DNA from 3 places in the Paenibacillus sp. FSL R7-0297 genome. Region 2 is predicted to be linked to each of the others. Evidence: riboswitches for the same ligand, from Rfam matches in the RefSeq annotation. Region 2 holds a riboswitch; each other region holds the start of a gene.

Region 1 (6,354 bases), 1.0 Mb from region 2:
AGCGACGGGCCGTGAACAGATTTTCAGGGTCCATGATCACCCAGCAGATGTATACCCGCGAGCGCCGCGGCGTTTACCGGGCGACAGAGGGATTCGATACGGTAGCGAAATCGGAGAGTCTCGACAATAATTTTGTCAAAAAAATCCTTCACCCCTTCTGCCTCTACGATGCTCCGGCTGAGCTCGCGGCACGCGGTGAGAAGGAGGAGGAGCTGTATCCTGACGCGCTGCATCTGTTCCATACGGAGAGCAATGAGACAGTGATTGGCCTCAGCCGCTATCTGGCGGCGGATTTCACGGGGCAGCGGAGCGCTTTTTTTGCCCATAATTTCGTGGTGCCACCTATCCGCTCGGAGGAGATTGTGGAGGGGTACGGGGAATGGCTGCATGCCGGCTTTGCGCGGAGTTATGAAGGGGAGCCGGGCGGAACACTGCCTGAACTGGAGTCCATTCCAGCGGGGGGCCGTGAAGAGTCTGCAGACCCGCTGACCGTGCTTCGCAGCCTCGGGTTCACCGAAGAGCTGTTCAAAGCCCTACTGCAGGCGGTTATGCTGTCTGTAGCCGGCAAGAAGAAGATTTATGTGGCGCTGGATGTACCGATCAGTGAGTTGTCGCAGCGTGCGGTGGAGCTGACGGAGGTTCTCTATGCTGCATTGCCGCATGACTTCCGCCGCAGGCTGGGAGTGATCACTTATGCCAAAGAGCCGCAGAGCCGCAAATATATTCACCTGACCTTCGTAGAGAAGGGCTCGCTGCGCCCGGGGGACCGGAGTATTGAGAAGGATTATATTTTTGATCTGGCAGGCGCGCGGATTCTGAATGCCGATTTCGGGGAGTCCCGGCAGACGTATGCAGACCTGGCCTGGAAGACGCTGGGGCAAAAGGGCGGGAGTCTCAGAGACTTCGCCAGATTCGCCGACTCCCTGCTGCTTGGGGAGAGTGTGGACCGCAAGCTGTCGCTGGCACTCTACAATGAGCTGGCTGTCTTTTATGAGATTGAGCAAGGCGATGAAGATTTATATACAGGGAACAAGAATGCTGTGCTCGGCGGCCTGCTGTCCTATCTGAAGCCGGAGGGGGCGCTGGAATCCCGGGTGCGTCTGAATGATATGTTCCTGGAGCGGTTCGACCGGGAGTATGATCTGATCCGCAAAAAAGGGGTACCGGCGCCGGAGATTCTGGAGTGGTTCAAGGAGTATTATGCACTGCCTGGCCATAATTACCGGGTCAAAATTGTGGATTACTTCATCAACGGGATGCTGAACTGCCAGTCGGCGGGACGTGAGGATGCGCTTGCTGCCGCTTACGGTATTATTGAGGGCAACGATGAGCTTAGTGCGGCCTTCTTCAAAAGAGTGCTGGCCCAGCCTATATTCCGCAAAGCGCTGCTGGAGCCTTATATGGAATCCCGGCTGGCTGACGCGCCGAAATCGGCGGATATCCTGCGGTTCGTGGCGCATTGGGGCCGTTTCCTTCCGGAGGCGCTTCAGCAGGCTTTCGTGCGCGATACCGTCAAGGAGTATCTGCTGGAGAAGCTGCAGCGGGACAATGATCCGGTGGCGGCGGTGGCATCGGTTCATGAGTCGGTGCAGAAGGCGGAGAAAGAACGCCGCAGAGGCGGCGGTGTGCATCCTGAAGCGCTGTCACTGCTGCAGGAGCTGGGAACCGTTGCCGACCGCTTCCTGCTGAACCGGATTTCGCTGGACGAGCTGACGATTGAGCAGCTGCTGGAGATTTCCTTCCTGCGCTACCGGGATACGGCGGACTGGCAGCCGCCGCTGGATGCAATCGCTAAGCGTAAAGCGAATGCGCTGCGCGCTGCCTACCGCTGGTTCGGGGAGGAGAAGCCGGACGAGGAGATCTTTGCCGGGCTGTCTCCCCGGGAGCTGGATGATGTACAGCTGCTCGGAGGACGCTGGCTGAAGGAGCCGCGGAGCATCGAGCCGTTCGAACGGCTGCCGCTGGCCTTCTACCACAGCAGTGAACGTGAGGGCGGTCCGCTTGATTACGATGCGCTGCTGGAGCTGGTGGCGCGCAAAGCGGGCAATGATAAGGAAACGGTCTACCGTTTCCTGGCCTGGTCGCAGCATAACCGGCTGTTCACCATCTCGAGCAAGAAGCTGTGGCCGAATTACCGACGGGCGGTGCTGAAGTATTTCCTGAAGAACGACCGCGAGGCGTTCAAGAACCGCGATTTCCGCAAAAGCTATAGCTCGGCCGCAACGCCCGCCATGCAGAATGTCTACAATGAAGCCCGCTCCCAGCTGGCTTCGCCGCTGGCGCGGTGGGTCAGCCGCAGCCGATTTCAGATCCTGATCTCCGGCAGCGTGCTTGGGATCGTACTGATCATCGCCATCATCGCCATCAGTTGGCTGCGGCCGGATGCGGATACCGCTGCACCGCAGCCGACGGTGAGCCCGGTTCGGGGCGATATCAAGAATTCGGATGGGCAAGTTCAAGCCCCTGTCTCTGTACGGCTGGTTGGCAGCGGAGTGGCAGGTGCCGGGACGGGCACTGGGGCCGAAAACGGTGGAACAGAAGGTACCGGGAACGCTGGCGGGGGTGAAGGCGGCGGAACGGAAGGCGCCGGGAACGCAGGCGGGGGTGAAAGCGGCGGAACGGAAGGCACTGGGAATGCTGGCGGGGATGCAAGCAGCAGCGAGGAAGCAGGCGTCAAGCTGGTGTTCAGCTTTGCCGCTGTGGCGGACTGCTCCGCCTTCAACCCGGCGGAGATCATTGTGATGTCCGGTAATAACGTTGCGGACACTTACAAGGTTGTAGCAACTGAGAGCAGTTGCCTGGCCGCCGGAGTTGACGGCGGCACTGATGAGGGAACTGTGGGGACTGACGGCGGCGGGGATGCGGCCGCGGGAAATAGCGGCGGTACTGGTGGAGCGGGCGCCGGAGTTGACGGCGGTTCTGATGAGGGAGCCGTGGGGACTGACGGCGGGGGGGATGCGGCCGCGGGAAATAGCGGCGGCTCTGATGAAGCCGAGGCCTCCCCGGCAGCGGGTGCATCGGGCGCAGGAATCCCTGCGCGCGTATATGAAGTGACGGTGGAGCTGGAGCCTGGCGCGAAGCTGGCCGCGGATGATATGATCACCGCCGGAATCTATACGCTGAAGCTACAGGCACAGGCTAGTCCGGGGAGCATTCCGGGAAGTACCCCGAGCACTACTCCGGAGACTACACCCGGCACCGACCCCACTCCTTCCGCCAGCCCGGATACGGATGAGGAATGATTGAGTGAGAGCCTGAATTGGGCCAAGCCGGATGTAAGAGAAGTCCGGCATTTCATCAACGGTGCTGCCGCCAAAGTTGGCAGAGGGGTCATTGTATTTTATACACTCAAATCCGGAATAATCAGCCCTATTATGCGTTCTATTGTATTTGATGCATTAGATTCCGGATTTCTGAGCCTATAAGGGGTATATTCCACAATCAATTGTATGAAATACAGCAGAATGCCTTATCGCCGTCTTTTATTCCCATTCTGTTGTACATAATACAATCAACAAGCTTCTGGCTCTTGCCGGAAGCGGAAGAATCACTATTTAAGTCCTGAACAGCACGATATGCCGGGAGAATGCGGCAAGTGTTGTTCAGGCTTTTTTGTGCGGAAGGGGCAGGGTCTGCCTATAATTGAAGCAGCTTGTCTATAGACATACAGGGGAATAGTAGATATGATTGTTTGAGAATATTAAAATTTAATAAGCTTTGGAAAAAGGTGCGGATTTCCGTAGAAACAGGCGCTGTCATGCAACAGATAGCCATGCTGGTTCTACGAGAGTAATCTGCTTAAAAGGGAAGGCCGGTGTAAGTCCGGTGCGGTCCCGCCACTGTAAATGCGGAGCGACTCCTGAGAAGCCACTGTCTGATGATCGGATGGGAAGGCGGGGGAAGCAATGATGCGTAAGCCAGGAGACCTGCCTTTTTCGTTGTTGTTTCTATTCTTCGGGGGTAAGAATGCGGAACAGGTGCAAATATAAGCAGGGGCTGTGTGTAGGGAATCCTCATTTCAGCCGCATGTATTGTATCCTTCCCCGGCCGCCCTGTACAGGGCGGTCTTTATGTTGCACCCGCATCAGCGGAGGACGCAGGATTCATCTATACCATTCTATTCACAGAAAGAGGTCAAGCAATGAAGAACAATCTATCATCTAAGTTTATCCGGCTGGGTCTGATCGTTGTCATGATGTTCGCGGTTCTGGGGGCATCCGTGGCTCCGGCAGGACAGGCTTTTGCCCAGAGTGATACCGCATCAGCCCAGTTAAGCTTGAATGCCGCGAATACAGCCTCAGCTCAACCGGCAGGCACAGCAGTTAATGTAGCTGAGGCAGTCTATGCCACTTCGGAGTTTGTGCTGAAGGCCGGAGTCCAGTCCGACTGGCAGGCCATCGGCCTTGCGCAGGCGGGCTACAAGGTTCCGGATAGTTATTTAAAGGCGCTTGAGAGTAAAGTAGCCGCAGCCAAGGGTGTTTACGCCAGAGCTACGGAATATGCGCGGATTACGCTTGCGGTAAGGGCGCTTGGCGGGAATCCGGCAGATGTCGCCGGCTACAACCTGATTGAGAAGCTCTACAATAACGATAAAATTACCGGCCAGACGCTGAACAACGCAGCCTACGTACTGCTGGCGCTTGATTCCGGAACTTATACTATGCCTGACAATGCCAAATGGACGCCGGCGAAACTGCTGGCTGAGATCCTGTCCAAACAGAATACTGACGGAGGCTTCACCCTGACTACGGGGGCTAGTGATCCGGACATGACAGCGATGGTGCTTACGGTGCTGGCAGGACATAAGGATGATCCGGCAGCCAATACCGCGGGTCAGCGGGCGGCAGCCTGGCTGGCGACTGCACAGGACAAGAACGGCGGCTATGGTGACAGCAGCGAGAGTGTCGCTCAAGCCATTATTGGCCTGTCTTCCTTTGGGATTGACCCGGCAGGAGCGGAGTATACCGCAAACAATGTGAACCTTGTCAGTAAGCTCCTTAGCTTCAGTGCAGCAGGCGGCGGGTTCGCTCATACAGCGGGCGGAAGCTACAATCAGCTCTCGACAGAGCAGGCGCTGGAAGCATTGGTAGCTTACAAGCTTTTCAGCACAGGCAGCAAGCTCTATGATCTTAGCAATTCACCTGTGAAAAGTCCTCAGGTTAGTGTGTCTGTTGCCATTGAGGGCCCTAATGGAACCCTGGCAGAAGGCACTGTATATGCTGGAAATGTACTTCAAGCCCTGGAGAAGGCAGCGGCGGCGAAGAAGGTGGCCCTGGTCAATGAAGCGGGTAATTATGTGACGGGAATTGGCGGCGTGACTGCAGGTGCTTTTGGCGGCTATGACGGATGGATGTATGTTGTAGCGCGTGGTGGAGCATGGATTTATCCAAGTGTAGGCATGGGTGATTTCCTTCTTGCGGAGAATGACCGCGTGCTTGTCTATTATGGCGGGGATAACACACAGGTGGTAGCGTCCGTGACGGTCTCCCCTGCACAGCCGCAGCCTGGACAAGATATTACTGTAAAAGTAACTCAAAAGCAGTGGGTATGGAATGAAGCGACCTTCACTTCCGACCCGGTATCCTCAGCAGCCGCAGGGGTTCAGGTATCTATCGGCGGTAAAACTGCTGTTACGGATGCTGCGGGTTCAGCTGTTGTTGCCGGCGGCCTGCCAGCGAATAAATATACAATTACCGTTACCGGATATCTCAAGGACAGCACACCTGCGGTAGTCCGCTATTCGCAGCCGCTGACCGTGGCTTCTGCTGCGGCTAACCGTGTTGCTTTTACCGATGTGAAGTCAATCTCGCCTTGGGCGCTGGAGTCCGTGTATACGGCCTATGACCGCAAGCTGATGGACGGCGTCAGTGAGAGCAGCCTCGTGTTCGCACCGAAGCAGAATATTACCCGCGCTGAATTTGCGGCACTGCTGCTGAGATTGACTGGAAATGAGCCGTCTGCGGCATCGTCAACCCAGAGTTTCAGTGATGTTAAGGCGGATGCGTGGTATTATGGAGCAGTGAACAAAGCGAAGGAACTGGGAATGGTCAGCGGAGTAACAGGCACAGCCTTCAAACCGGACGGCCCCGTTACCCGCCAGGATATGGCTGTAATGATCGTGAGAGCCTTGAAGCTGGACGAAGCTTCGGCAGCAGCAGGAACCGGGAAATTCACCGATGAAGACCAGATCAGCGCCTATGCATTAACGGCGGTACGTACTGTAACCGGACTTGGAATTATGAGCGGTACCGGCGGCGAATTCGCTCCTGCCACTGCTGTAACCAGAGAAATGGCCGCTGCTGTAGCGGTTAGATTGCCTTAGGTGAGCTTTGAAGGATGATGGGTTACACCAGC
Region 2 (6,354 bases):
TTCCAGCCCCGTTCAATCAGCACCTCGTAGACCAGACCCGCCATGCCGTATACACCGGCATCGCCGCTGGATATTACGGCAATGGTCTGGCCGTCCTCGGCTCGGCGGACGGCCTCCTGCGCCCGGCTGACCTCTTCGGTCATGCCGGTGCCGACAATCTCCTGATGCCGCAGCAGCGGTTTGATCAGATCCACATAAGTGTTATAGCCGATTACAGCCTCACTCTCTTCGAGAGCAGACAGCGCCCGGCCGGTAATATGCTCCAGCGCTCCGGGACCGAAGCCGATAATCAGCAGCTTGCCTTGTTTCTTCATCCTTCTTCCCCCGTTCATGAATACCTGTATTAACTATTCAGCAGCCTGTTTAGTACAGCTTTGAAATCTCCCGCCGTGCGGGGGGCTGGCTGGCCGGCGGTGTGCCGTGCAGGCAGGCTGTACCACAAGTCGGCCAGCAGCGGCAGACCGAGGCCGATGGCCTGCAATTCTTCCGCCCCGGCAAAAATCTCCTCCGGCGTCCCCTCAGCCCGGCACCTCCCCTGATCCAGTACGATAATCCAGTCCGCCCAGCGGTACGCCAAGTTCATATCATGCGTAGTCATAACTATGGTTGTGCCTTTTTCATGTATAAGGTCAAGACCCTGCAGCATCTGTGTCTCAGATAACGGGTCCAGATACGAGGTCGGCTCATCCAGCAGGATCAGCTCCGGCTCCATCGCCATTACTCCGGCGAGTGCGGTGCGTTTTTTCTGCCCCAGACTAAGCTGGTGAACCGGTTTGTCACTCAGCTCCGTCAGGTTCAGCAGTTCCATGACACTGCGGCAGCGCTCAGCTATTGCGGCTTCGTCCATCCCCGTTCCCCGCAGCCCGAAGGACACGTCCTCCAGAGGCGTGCTTAATATGAGCTGCTGCTCCGGGTCCTGAAAAACAAGGCCCACGCTTCGCCGCAGCGCGGCCAGCTCTTTTTTGGCATAGGACAATGTCTTACCTCCCTGCTGAACCGTACCCTTCTGTGGACGCAGAATGCCGACAGCATGCAGGAACAGGGTCGATTTGCCCGAACCATTATGGCCGAGCACCACCGTTTTGCGGCCTTTGGGAATGGAGAGGGTTAGTTCACGCAGCGCGGCTTCCTTCGTATCCGGGTAATGAAACACCACCCCGTCAAAAGCCAGACTATATTCCATGTCCATGGCGTACTCCTCTAATGTGATTTGGCAAATCGAAATTGGATAAATGTTGTATGTTTTACAGCTTTGATACCTAGATACACCGGCCTTCGGGGGGAGTGTTGTATGAAATACAAGAATTGTCCCGTGAAGCCACTTGGAGGAGACGAAATGCTGCCTCTTGTGCAACAATCTTGGAATACATCCGATATATCGGGGAAATTGTTGTACTTTGGGCATGATTTCAAAAAAGCCAGCAGCTTTCCTGCACTAAAATCTTAATTTCAACCGCTCAGCCACAGCCAAAGCTGCGCCAGCGCCAGCACAGCGATCCCCGCATACGCCCGGACCGCATAACGCCGCGGCACAGGCCGCGCGGTATACGGCGGCAGAATGATCTCCCCCGTGAACCCGCGGGTCAGCAGCCCCTGCGATAATCCGTAATAACGGTGCATCGTATTGCCGAAGAGGGCGCCAGCCATGGCCGCCGTCTCCCCCAGCCTGGCCTTGTACCCTCTCCGGCCGCCGCGCAGCCTCCGGGCCAGCATCAGTCCGTGCGCTGCATCATTCAGCAGGAACAGGAAGCGGTACATGATCAGCATCAGCTCCAGCACAATCTGCGGCATACGCAGTCTGCGGAGCACTTGCAGCAGCTCACTGAACGGCGTGGTGAACATCAGGAAGAAGCAGCAGCTTGTGCAGGCAGAGACCCTAACCAGCAGTTCAGCGGCCCGTTCCAGTCCTGCAGCTGTGATATACACCGGAAGAGGCTGCCCCGAAATCCGGAATACGCCAGCTTCCCCGGCAGCGGGGTGGCCGAATTCCACGAGCAGTGCCGGGACACTAAGGCCATAGAACAGCAGCGCCGTTCCAAACAGCAACAAATAGGCGCGATAGGGAATTTTGGCATGCAGGATGCACCATGACATCATCCACAGCGTAATCACAATCTGCAGCACCGGATCCACTGTATAGGAGAGCAGGAACATCAGTGCCGCGAACGAGCTTTTCCACATGGGAGACAGCTGCCTTAAGGCATTATTATAAGAAAGGACATCAATTCGTCTGATCACTTCCTGATGCTGTTCTGCTTCGCCTGGCCTTGTTTCCCTTTCAGCAGCCCCAGTGAATATCCGATCACTCCGGCGCCAATCGCCGCCTGTAATGCGAACAGCATACTCTCCGTCTCACCCGGGATTTCGGTCAGCGGCTTGAACCAGGGTTCATATTCCGGGTTAATTTCTGTGATCACACTCTCGGCAGCATCATCGGCCCCGCCGAACTCCCCTTCTACGAACAACAGCGGCAGCACACACAACAGGACAACGGCCAGCAGCATCAACCCATTGTTCCATTTATTGCTCATTATGCATTTCCCCCTTTAACCTTGCGTTTCAGGAGCGACATTTCATTCGGACTGTACGATTTCAGCCAGTTCCACAATAATACGGTCAGCAGCCCTTCGCTGATGGCCAGCGGAATCTGCGTTACGGCAAAGATCCCTCCGAATTTGAGAAAAGACGCCAGGACCCCGCCATCCGCAGCCGGAAAAGCCACCGCAAGCTGGACGGAAGTCACTACATAAGTCATCAGGTCGGCAACCGCCGCCGCACAGAATAAGGCCAGCTTCTCTCGGTCCGGCAGCTTCATCAACAGCTTATAGACTGCATATCCGGCAAAAGGCCCCGCGACCGCCATCGAGAACGCATTCGCCCCGAGTGTAGTGATTCCCCCGTGCGCCAGAAGCAGCGCCTGAAACAACAGCACAATCGAGCCGATCACGCCCATCGGCAGCGGCCCCAGCATTACAGCACCAAGCCCTGTACCCGTAGGATGAGAGCTGCTTCCGGTAACGGAAGGCATTTTGAGCGCCGATAGAACGAACGTGAACGCCCCTGCCAGACCGAGCAGCAGCTTCAGCTCAGGATTCTCCTTGGTCATCGATCTAAGCCTGATAATCCCGAGCACAAAGAACGGTAAAAACGCCACCCACCAGAACACAGCCCAGCCTACCGGCAGAAACCCTTCCATAATGTGCATAGCCTGGGCCGTCCCAGGTTCATTCAGCAAAAAGAACACTGTAAATCCGGCAATCAGCGCCGCAAAACTCCAAAATCCGCGTTTCTTCATTTGTCAGCCTCCACGTTTCTTAAATATGGCAAACCAAAAAACTCCCGCCCTTCTGGGTGGGAGTGTATGTACGCAGGTATGATTCGATAGAGAGCACTGCCGTGCGCCAACAAAGGGCTCTGCACCCGGTCGCTCCGCATGGTCCGCTCAACGCTGTGTCTGCATAACATTGAGCCGGCTCTGATCTTGATCTTCAAGATTCCCTCCGGTTCTACAGGGGCACATCGCCTCATCTTATTAACCTATCCGTACACCGCTCCTATCCGCGTAGAGTCGTGGTGTGTGTAATCAAGGTAGGTCTCCTGGCTTGGAATACGGGCGCTGCATCCTTCGTCTTCCCCGGGATCTCCCCAAGTGACATCATGAAGTTCAGCTCTTCCTTACAGTGGCGGGACCGCTCGGGACTTGCACCCGATTCCCTGTTATCCCTTGCCTGATCCGGCAAGAGCACCTTGTTACATCGCTAATCCATCCTACATCATAGCGGAACAGGCTCTGCATGTCTGTGATAAAATTGGAGCGGCTGCGAGGCGCAGTATTCATTTGCTTGTTAGGCAATATTCATTTGCTTGTAAGAATATCATTTGAGTAATATAATTATTAACTATATAACCTGAACGTGGAGGCAGCACATGAAACTTGATCTAACCGAACAATCTTTACCCGTGTATGAAGCGTTATCCAGCGCTGTGCGCCTGCAGATGCTGCGGCTGCTGTCCGAACAGCCTATGAACGTCAAGGAACTGGCCGGGGCGCTGAAGCTCAGCAGTGCCATTATGACCATGCATGTGCGCAAGCTGGAAGCTGCCGGACTGATCCGCAGCCACATGGCTCCCGGGCGCAGCGGACTGCAGAAGATTTGTACACTGGCCGCCGAGAGTGCTGAGATTATTTTCCCCGGACAAGCCAGAACACAGCGCAGAGGCTACCGTAAGGAAATACCCGTGGGCCACTACTCTGATTTCCAGATTGAACCGACCTGCGGATTATCTACCACCGAGCGGGTAATCGGCAACTTTGACGATCCGCGGTATTTCTGGGATCAGGAGCGGGTGAATGCAGGCATCCTGTGGTTCGGCAAAGGATTCGTGGAATATAAAATCCCGAACTTCCTGCTGTCCAGCCAGAATCCTGAGGAACTGGTCATCACCATGGAGATTGCCTCCGAAGCCCCGTCCATCAATAATAACTGGCCCTCCGACATCACCTTCACACTGAACGGACAGCGGCTTGGATTCTGGACCAGCCCCGGCGACTACGGGGACAGCCCGGGCAAATACACTCCTTCCTGGTGGCCTGCGCTCACCAACCAATATGGACTGCTTAAGCAGCTGCGGATTACTCCGGCGGGCACGTTCATGGACGGTCAGAAGCTGTCAGAGGTTACGCTGGATCAGGTCAGTATCCGTGATAAACAGTGGACGTTCAAGGTTTCTGTGGAAGACGATGCGGAGCATATCGGTGGTCTTACCTTGTTCGGCAAGGGATTCGGCAACTACAACGAGGATCTGGTCTTTGAACTCTTTTATACAGATGCTGTTGAAGCGTCGGCAAATACCAGCCGGACGGAAGGACCCGGACAGGATTAGACAACAAACAGCGGCAGAAGGAGACCTTAAGATCAGGTCCCCCGCTGCCGCTGTTGCGGTTACGGTATTATTACTAGAGACAGCCATGCGGTTTAATCAGTCACAGGCTGCCACAAGCCGCCTCCCGGCAGCGGACAGCCGCGTGCCTTCAGCCGGGCCACGACCGGTATAATGCAGCCGCAGGCCGTGCAGGTCACGCCATCCTGCAGCTTAGGACAAGCTCTGCATAGAGCAACCCGCTCGGCATAGACTTCATCCGGGGCAGTGTTCCCCGGATTGAACATCGAGGAGGCCAGAATCCGGGCAATCTGCGCTTCCGTCACCTTGTACTCCTCCCGGCATCCCTTGCAGGCTGAAGTGGTTGTCATGCTGCTGTTCTCCTTACGCTTCCGGAGTAATTTCCAGTACAGTTACCGACATTGGCGGCAGAGTAACCGTCAGCGTATCTCCTTCAAGCTTGAAGCCGTTGAACGGCTGCGGTGTTACAGCTTCCGGCTGCTCGAAGGTATTGTGGGCATCGATGGAAGACCCGGCAAGTGTTGTGCCGCTTACGGCCGCTGACTGTCCAGCCAGTCCGCGCAGCTCCAGCGGCAATACTGCCGGTGCAGCGTGATTCAGGTTGCACAGGCTGACATGAATCACGCCCTCTGCTGTTACGGAAGCTGAAGCAGATACTTCAGGAATCTCTACGCCCTCATAGCTGTATACCGGGCTATCCACTGTCAGATCCAGCAGCTCCGCATCCTGATGTACTTTATACATATTGAATACATGATAGGTTGGAGTCAGAAGCATTTTCTCGCCTTCGGTCAGAATTACAGCCTGCAGCACGTTTACGGTCTGGGCAATGTTCGCCATCCGTACACGGTCGCTGTGCTTGTGGAAGATATTCAGGGTCAGACCGGCAACCAGCGCATCACGGATCGTGTTCTGCTGGTAGAGGAATCCCGGGTTGGTACCCGGCTCTACATCATACCAGGTGCCCCATTCATCGACGATCAGGCCCACTCTTTTCTCCGGATCATATTTATCCATAATGACACTGTGGCGGGTAACCAGCTCATCCATGAACAGCGCTTTCTTCAGTGTGGTGAAATATTCATCCGTTCCAAAGCCGGTAGCCGCACCTTTATTCGCCCAATCCGAAGTCGGCAGGGTGTAGTAGTGCAGGGTAAGGGAATCCATGAAGCGGGTGGCTTCGCGCATCAGCACTTCGGTCCAGTTATAGTCATCCGAGTTCGCGCCGCAGGCGATCCGGTGAATCTTGTTATCCCCATAGTTGCGCACATAAGTCTGATATTGGCGGTACAGGTCAGCATAATATTCAGGACGCATATTGCCGCCGCAGCCCCAGTTCTCATTGCCCACGCCGAAATAAGTTACACTCCAAGCCTCTTCCTGGCCGTTCTTCTGGCGCAGCTCAGCCATCGGCGATACACCGTTAAAGGTCAAATACTCAACCCACTCGGA
Region 3 (6,354 bases), 6.0 Mb from region 2:
ATCGAATACGCGGAGGGGGATCTGCGGGAACGCGGGTTTGAAGTGGAACGGATTAATGTAGCGGAGCTTCCGGCGGAGGATCTGATTCACACCAGGTTTGAGAGCGAAGCCATCGTCAAAGCGAATGGACTGGTGGCCGAAGCGGATGCGGTAATCGTCGTCAGTCCAGTGTACAAAGCTTCTTATACGGGAGTGCTGAAGACCTTCCTGGACCTGGTTCCGCAAAAAGGGCTGGCCGGCAAAATCGTGCTGCCGCTCTTCATGGGCGGCAGCCTCGCCCATCTGCTCGCGATCGACTATGCACTGAAGCCGGTGCTGTCTGTGCTGGGCGCCCGGCATATTCTTGGCGGAGTCTATGCGGTAGACTCGCAGGCTGTGCGCAACGACCAGGGTGTCGTTGAACTGGCCGAGGAGCTGAAGCTGCGGCTGAACAGCGTACTGGAAGAGCTGGCGGATGAGACAGCGCATAAGGCAGCGCGTAAAGCGGAGCTCTAGGCGGCTATGTCATTGTCAGGGCAGCGTCAAGTATATAATCTGCTTAGAAATATAAAAGGGTACTAAACCACCGGAATGCGGTAGTTTAGTACCCTTTTTAAATATACTAAGGTATTTGTCCTGGGGGAGCTTATCCCCTTTGAAAGCTTAGCGCAGGCTCCCAAAGTATAACCGTATCTCCGGCAAGACTTGCCGGGATATCTATAATCCGCTGGTTGCTGCTTCCCCGGTAAGGGAGAGTAGTGTCTTTGAGTTCCTCTACAAACCGTCCGTCAATAACCACCTGGCACAGGGCCAGCAGATTCCATTCCGGCGAGCCGGGGGAAGCTGTCAGCTCCTCGTACGTATAACCGGTATAGATCCAGACCGGGAAACCCGGCAGCTCGGCGCGGAGCTCATGGATGAAGTCCGCCGCACCCTCTGCCGAGAAAAAAGGGTCCCCGCCTGCCAGAGTCAAGCCGTCCAACAGCGGATTATCTGCTATCTCGGTGATAATCTCGCGCCTGCGCTCCGGAGTAAAGACCTCTCCGTAATTGAAGTTCCAGGTCTTCGGGTTGAAGCATCCGGGGCAGCGGTGGCGGCATCCGCTGAAGAAGAGAACCGCCCGCAATCCCTCGCCTTCATTGATCGACTCCGGATAATATCCGCAGATGTTCATAGATGCTTAACGCGGTCCCGTACTTCGGCTTGCTTGGCGGCATTGAAGCGGGTCTGATAGTCGCCGGTCAGATATCCGGTTACCCGGCGCAGCCGGCGGATATGTGTTGTATCTTCATGAGCGCCGCAGGACGGGCAGTTCGTGCCGATCACACCTTCGTGGCCGCAGCCGGAGCAGCGGTCAATCGGGTGGTTGATGCTGAAATAGCTGATGTCCTGCTCCAGCGCGTATTTGATGATTTTGACGAATGCTGCAGGGTTGCTGCGGGCATTGCCGTTCAGCTCTACATAAGAGATCGCTCCGGCGTTGCAATATTCATGGAAAGGAGCTTCCAGGCTAATCTTCTTGGCTGCGCTCAGGTCGTAATAGACCGGAATGTGGAATGAATTCGTATAGTATTCCCGGTCCGTTACACCCGGGATGGAACCGAGAACCTTGCGGTCTATCTTGGTGAATTTGCCGGAGAGACCTTCGGCAGGCGTGGCGAATAGAGTAATGTTCAGATTCAGCTGCTCGCTCTTGCGGTCGCAGTATTCGCGCATGTGGCGGACAATAGCCACTGCCTTGGCGTGGACTTCCATATCTTCGCCATGGTGTTTGCCGTACATAGCCTTCATGCACTCGGCCATACCGATGAACCCAAGGGACAGGCTACCGTGCTTCAGCAGTTCACCTACGCTGTCTTCCGGTGCAAGCTGTTCGCCGCCTTCCCAGACGCCTTCACGCATCATGAAATCGGAGGCTTTGGCTTTCTGGGAAGCCTGAATGCGGAACCGGTGCAGCAGGCCGTCCAGCGCAACGTCCATATAATGATTAAGATCTTCGAAGAAGCCTTCCTCGTCAGCGGCAAGGCGACGGCCGGTTACTGTGCCGTAGGCTAGTCCCAAACGTACGAGGTTAAGCGTGTTGAATGAAAGATTGCCCTTGCCGGAGCAGTGGTTGCGTCCGAAGCGGTCACCCAGAACACGTGTCCGGCAGCCCATGGTGGCAAATTCAGTATCCGGATCGGCTGGATCGTAGTACTGCATATTCAGCGGAGCATCCAGATTGGCGAAGTTCGGATACAGTCGGCGTGCAGAGCACTCTGCTGCTTTCACGAACAGCTCATAGTTAGGATCACCAGGCTGCTGGTTGACACCCTGTTTGCATTTGAAGATCTGAATCGGGAACACCGGTGTTTCTCCGCTGCCAAGCCCGTTCATCGTAGCAGTTAACAGGGAGCTGATCACCAGCTGGCCTTCCGGAGAGGTGCAGGTTCCGTAGTTGATGCTGGTAAAAGGAATCTGGCCGCCGGAGCGGCTGGACATGGTATTCAGGTTATGTACCATACTCTCCGCGGCTTGAAGCGTTTCAATTTCTGTCTCTTTCAGGGCGAAACGGAAGGCACGCGGATACTTCTCTTCCAGATCGCTGCGGGTCATAGTAACCTCGCCGAGCGCTTCTCCGGCGGTACCTTCCTCGAAATATTCCATTCCTTTGCGGAACAGCTTGGCGAAGGATTTAGTGACATAAGGCGCGAGATCGTAATCCAGCTTGTTGGCGGATACGCCGCCGTACTGGGCATTTTGCTGGGACTGGAAAATAATCGCCACCAGCGACATAGCCGTCATAATCGAATTCGGAGGGCGGACGCTTCCGTTGCCGGTATTGAAGCCTTCGCGGAGCAGACGTTCAAACGGGATGAAGATGCAGTTGGTTGTTCCGATGGCATATTGATCCAGGTCGTGTACATATACAACATTATCTTCAATAGCCTGCACGAGCTGTGGCGGCATCGTGAAATTGCGTGCGTACCACTTGGAATATTCACTACCGAATTTGCTCATCTTGCCGGAGAAGCTCTCCCCGTTCAAGTTGGCATTCTCGCGCAGCAGATCCAAATCCCGGCTGTCGATAATATCCCGTCCCAAATGAATAACTTCTTCCAAAAGAACCTCCTGTACAGCTTGTCCTTCGTTATATCGTTTCTCCAGCAGCGTCATTGTATAGCTCTCTCCTCTCGGTATCATAAGCGTGAAGCATGTGCTCCAAGACATCAGTAAAAAGACATCTCCAGCCGGGAAGGCGGGAAATGCCCGAATGCGTAATGCAAATATCCGGAAGCGGAAATTTGCCGGTGGTCTTTGTGAAATATACGTAAAGGGGTATAGGGCTTGTTGTCTATGCTTATGTATAACCCGTTCTTGTACATTCCGCAGAAGCCGATACCTGAGAACGATACTCTATCGTCCTCAGGTATCGGCAGCCTCTGGCCCGATTAACGGAAAGGCTAACTCTGCTCGTGCAGGCCGCATGCGGGCACCTCGCCTGTTCCTCGCAGGAGTCTGAATGGTGCCACAGAAACAGGCAGGTCTCCTGGCTTCCGGTATGCCCTCCGGCGCCTTCCCGAGGGGCCTCGCAGCCCCTTAGTGGCTTGTTGCCGGTGGATGCTGCTCCAGCGGCATCTGGCGGCTGGAACATCCGGTTACAGTGGCGGGACCGCAGCGGTTTTGCACCGCGTTTCCCTATTAAGTCTCCTCTCGATTGAGAGAGTGAAACACCTGTTTCTACTATATTTTGTTGTTGTTTAATAAACGTAACTCAATATATTGTGTTTGTAAATGTTTTTTTACAATCCCGCGCGGGGAGCGGGTTCCGCAGGTTTACTCACAGATGATCCACAGTTAGTCCACAGGTAATCCACAACTTTCCTGTGGATATGGCCTTAAATGAGTCATAAATTGTCCCAAAAGATGCCACAAAGACTCCATAAATAGAGTGCGTCTAATCCTGGTAATTTTACGGGGGAGATAGTAATAGAGAGGGGGGTCTGTGGTTATTTGTGGGAGGGGCGCTGAAGGGTTACAATTAAGGAGTAAGGAAAGAGGAGACTCATCAAACTTGCAGGAGGGATTTCATAATGGCGATTGGTGAAGTGACCGTTATTCCGATTGGCACTGGCAGTACCAGTCTCAGCAGCTATGTGGCCGATATGCAGCGTGTGCTGCAGACCGTGGAGGGGATTACCTATGAGCTTACTTCGATGGGGACTATTATTGAAGGACCGGTTGCACGGATTCTGTCTGCAGTAGAAGCGCTGCATGAGTCGCCTTTTACTTCAGGAGCACAGAGAGTATCTACCTCGCTTAAAATTGATGACCGTCGTGACAAGTCTTCTACGAGCCGCAGCAAGCTGGAATCCGTGGAACGTAAGCTGCAAGGAGAGTAAGGAGTACCTGTAGTTGTAATCAGATTCAACCTATAAGGAGCGGATCTTTCATGGCAAAGGCCTCACAGCAAATCGGAATTCAAATGTACACACTGCGTGACCAGACAGAGCGCGATTTCCTGGGTACACTGGGCAAAGTGGCGGAGATGGGATACCAGGCGGTAGAATTCGCCGGTTATTTCGGCGTGTCTGCAGGAGAACTGCGCCGTACATTGGACCGGTTGGGTCTTGCTGCGCCTTCGGCGCATGTGGGCCTGGATTTCAGCAGTCTGGATAACATGGAACGGGCGTTAGCCAAAGAAATTGAATATGCGAAGGAACTTGGACTACAATATATGATCACCCCTTCGGCACCGCTTCCGCAGAACCCCTCGATGGAAGATGTGACGGCGGTGATTCCCTTCTTGGAGAAGGCCTCCGCGATGGTCCGTGCAGCAGGCCTGCAGTACGGGTATCACAACCATGATTATGAATTTGCGGAGGTAGACGGCAAAGCAGTCATCGATATATGGCTGGGGCAGATTCCTGCTGAGCATATGTTTGCCGAGTTTGATCTGGGGTGGGTATACAGGGGCGGGGCCCGGCCGATTGACTATGTCTCGCGTTATGCCGGGCGTGTTCCGCTGGTCCACATTAAGGATTTCGGGGCAAATAATGAAGAGACTGACCTCGGGAAAGGGCAGGTTGATTTCGCTAGCGTCTTCGACAAGGCAGAGGAAAGCGGAATTCTGTATTATATAGTAGAGCAAGAGGCTTATGCCGTGTCGTCGCTGGAGAGTGCTAAGCAGGCGCTGGAATATTTCCGCGGGTTGGGGCTTATGCAGGGATAGGAAGAGGTAATAGTCAAAAAGGGTTGCGTTTTCTGCTGAAAGAGTTATAATATTTTTTGTTTGGCAGGGGCAATCCTTTTAAGCTGGTGTAGCTCAGGGGTAGAGCAACGCACTCGTAATGCGTAGGCCGGGGGTTCAATTCCCTTCACCAGCATCCGTAAGAACTCAATAGTGGCGCGGCTTTCCGGGGTTTTGGGGGTCGCGTTTTTTTATTTATTCATCCGATCGTCTACCGGCCCGATGCTTGCTTATGCTTAATACAGAATGCAGGACTAAAATGAAATCAATCTTATTAAACGATTTATATGTTATTCCTAGAGCCTATTTTGTTTATGAGAGGAGGCACTTGTATGAAGTGTCTGACGATTCGCCAGCCTTGGGCAACCTTAATTGAGCTGGGTGAAAAACAGATCGAGACCCGTTCCTGGCCGACGGCTTACCGGGGAGAATTAGCCATCCATGCCGGTATGCAGGTAGATAAGGCCATATGCAGGACAGAGCCGTATCAATCGGTGCTTGCCCGGCACGGCTACACGGCGGATAATCTGCCCTCCGGGGTAATCCTTGCGACCAGCCGGCTGGCTGGTTGCTGCGGGGTTACGCCTCAGCAAGCACAGCAGAACTGGCCGGGCGGGAATGAATATGTGTTCGGCGATTATGCAGAAGGCCGGTATGCCTGGAAGCTGGAGGAAGTCGTTGCGCTGGCTCATCCTATACCTGCCAAAGGGCGCTTAGGTTTCTGGGAATATCCCGTTCTTGAGCAGGAGTGGTGAATCCATTTGTGGCCAAATAAATAAAAATTTCATGCTTATCAGCTGTCAGCGGGTATCATAGGGATATTCAGCGGGTAATCTTCTTATATATATGGAAAGCGGACTCTGCGGTGGTATGCTGCAGGAGCCAGGGCAGAAATGCCGGGAAGGAGCGTATGCATAAGAGATGGGCAGCCTTCTTATCGCATGGCTTTGTATGCTTTGTTTGTTTATTGTGTTTAAGGATCAGGTAAGCCGGAAGATCCTGTATCCCGTAGCGGCTGTGGTTATCTGCGGTACGCTTGGGTATTGGACGATTTTAATGTAATCTTTATCTGGGTATCAGCTTATTTTCAGGTAAGGGATGTAATAGGGTACCCTGAGGTCTTGCCAATCATGGCGGGCCTCTTT

What was found. Region 2 has a riboswitch for cobalamin ahead of MKZ24_RS28515 (energy-coupling factor ABC transporter permease). Riboswitches for the same ligand answer to the same signal wherever they lie in the genome.
Region 1: another riboswitch for cobalamin. It lies ahead of MKZ24_RS32880 (S-layer homology domain-containing protein); the one in region 2 lies ahead of MKZ24_RS28515 (energy-coupling factor ABC transporter permease).
Region 3: another riboswitch for cobalamin. It lies ahead of MKZ24_RS02150 (anaerobic ribonucleoside triphosphate reductase); the one in region 2 lies ahead of MKZ24_RS28515 (energy-coupling factor ABC transporter permease).

The regions. Positions count from the first base shown of each region.
Region 1 is NZ_JBBPAQ010000001.1:7,581,744-7,588,097, reverse strand. Features, by position in the region: gene MKZ24_RS32890 (hypothetical protein) at 1-15, shown strand, start outside; gene MKZ24_RS32885 (GAP1-N2 domain-containing protein) at 12-3,242, shown strand; cobalamin riboswitch at 3,760-3,948, shown strand; gene MKZ24_RS32880 (S-layer homology domain-containing protein) at 4,142-6,322, shown strand.
Region 2 is NZ_JBBPAQ010000001.1:6,546,517-6,552,870, forward strand. Features, by position in the region: partial or broken gene cobJ (precorrin-3B C(17)-methyltransferase) at 1-314, opposite strand, end outside; gene MKZ24_RS28500 (energy-coupling factor ABC transporter ATP-binding protein) at 344-1,189, opposite strand; gene cbiQ (cobalt ECF transporter T component CbiQ) at 1,450-2,238, opposite strand; gene MKZ24_RS28510 (energy-coupling factor ABC transporter substrate-binding protein) at 2,235-2,531, opposite strand; gene MKZ24_RS28515 (energy-coupling factor ABC transporter permease) at 2,531-3,295, opposite strand; cobalamin riboswitch at 3,571-3,765, opposite strand; gene MKZ24_RS28520 (ArsR/SmtB family transcription factor) at 3,928-4,884, shown strand; gene MKZ24_RS28525 (DUF6171 family protein) at 4,977-5,252, opposite strand; gene MKZ24_RS28530 (alpha-N-arabinofuranosidase) at 5,266-6,354, opposite strand, start outside.
Region 3 is NZ_JBBPAQ010000001.1:501,378-507,731, reverse strand. Features, by position in the region: gene ssuE (NADPH-dependent FMN reductase) at 1-495, shown strand, start outside; gene nrdG (anaerobic ribonucleoside-triphosphate reductase activating protein) at 626-1,153, opposite strand; gene MKZ24_RS02150 (anaerobic ribonucleoside triphosphate reductase) at 1,150-3,135, opposite strand; cobalamin riboswitch at 3,482-3,712, opposite strand; gene MKZ24_RS02145 (MTH1187 family thiamine-binding protein) at 4,053-4,361, shown strand; gene MKZ24_RS02140 (sugar phosphate isomerase/epimerase family protein) at 4,412-5,191, shown strand; tRNA gene MKZ24_RS02135 (tRNA-Thr) at 5,274-5,345, shown strand; gene MKZ24_RS02130 (ASCH domain-containing protein) at 5,542-5,964, shown strand.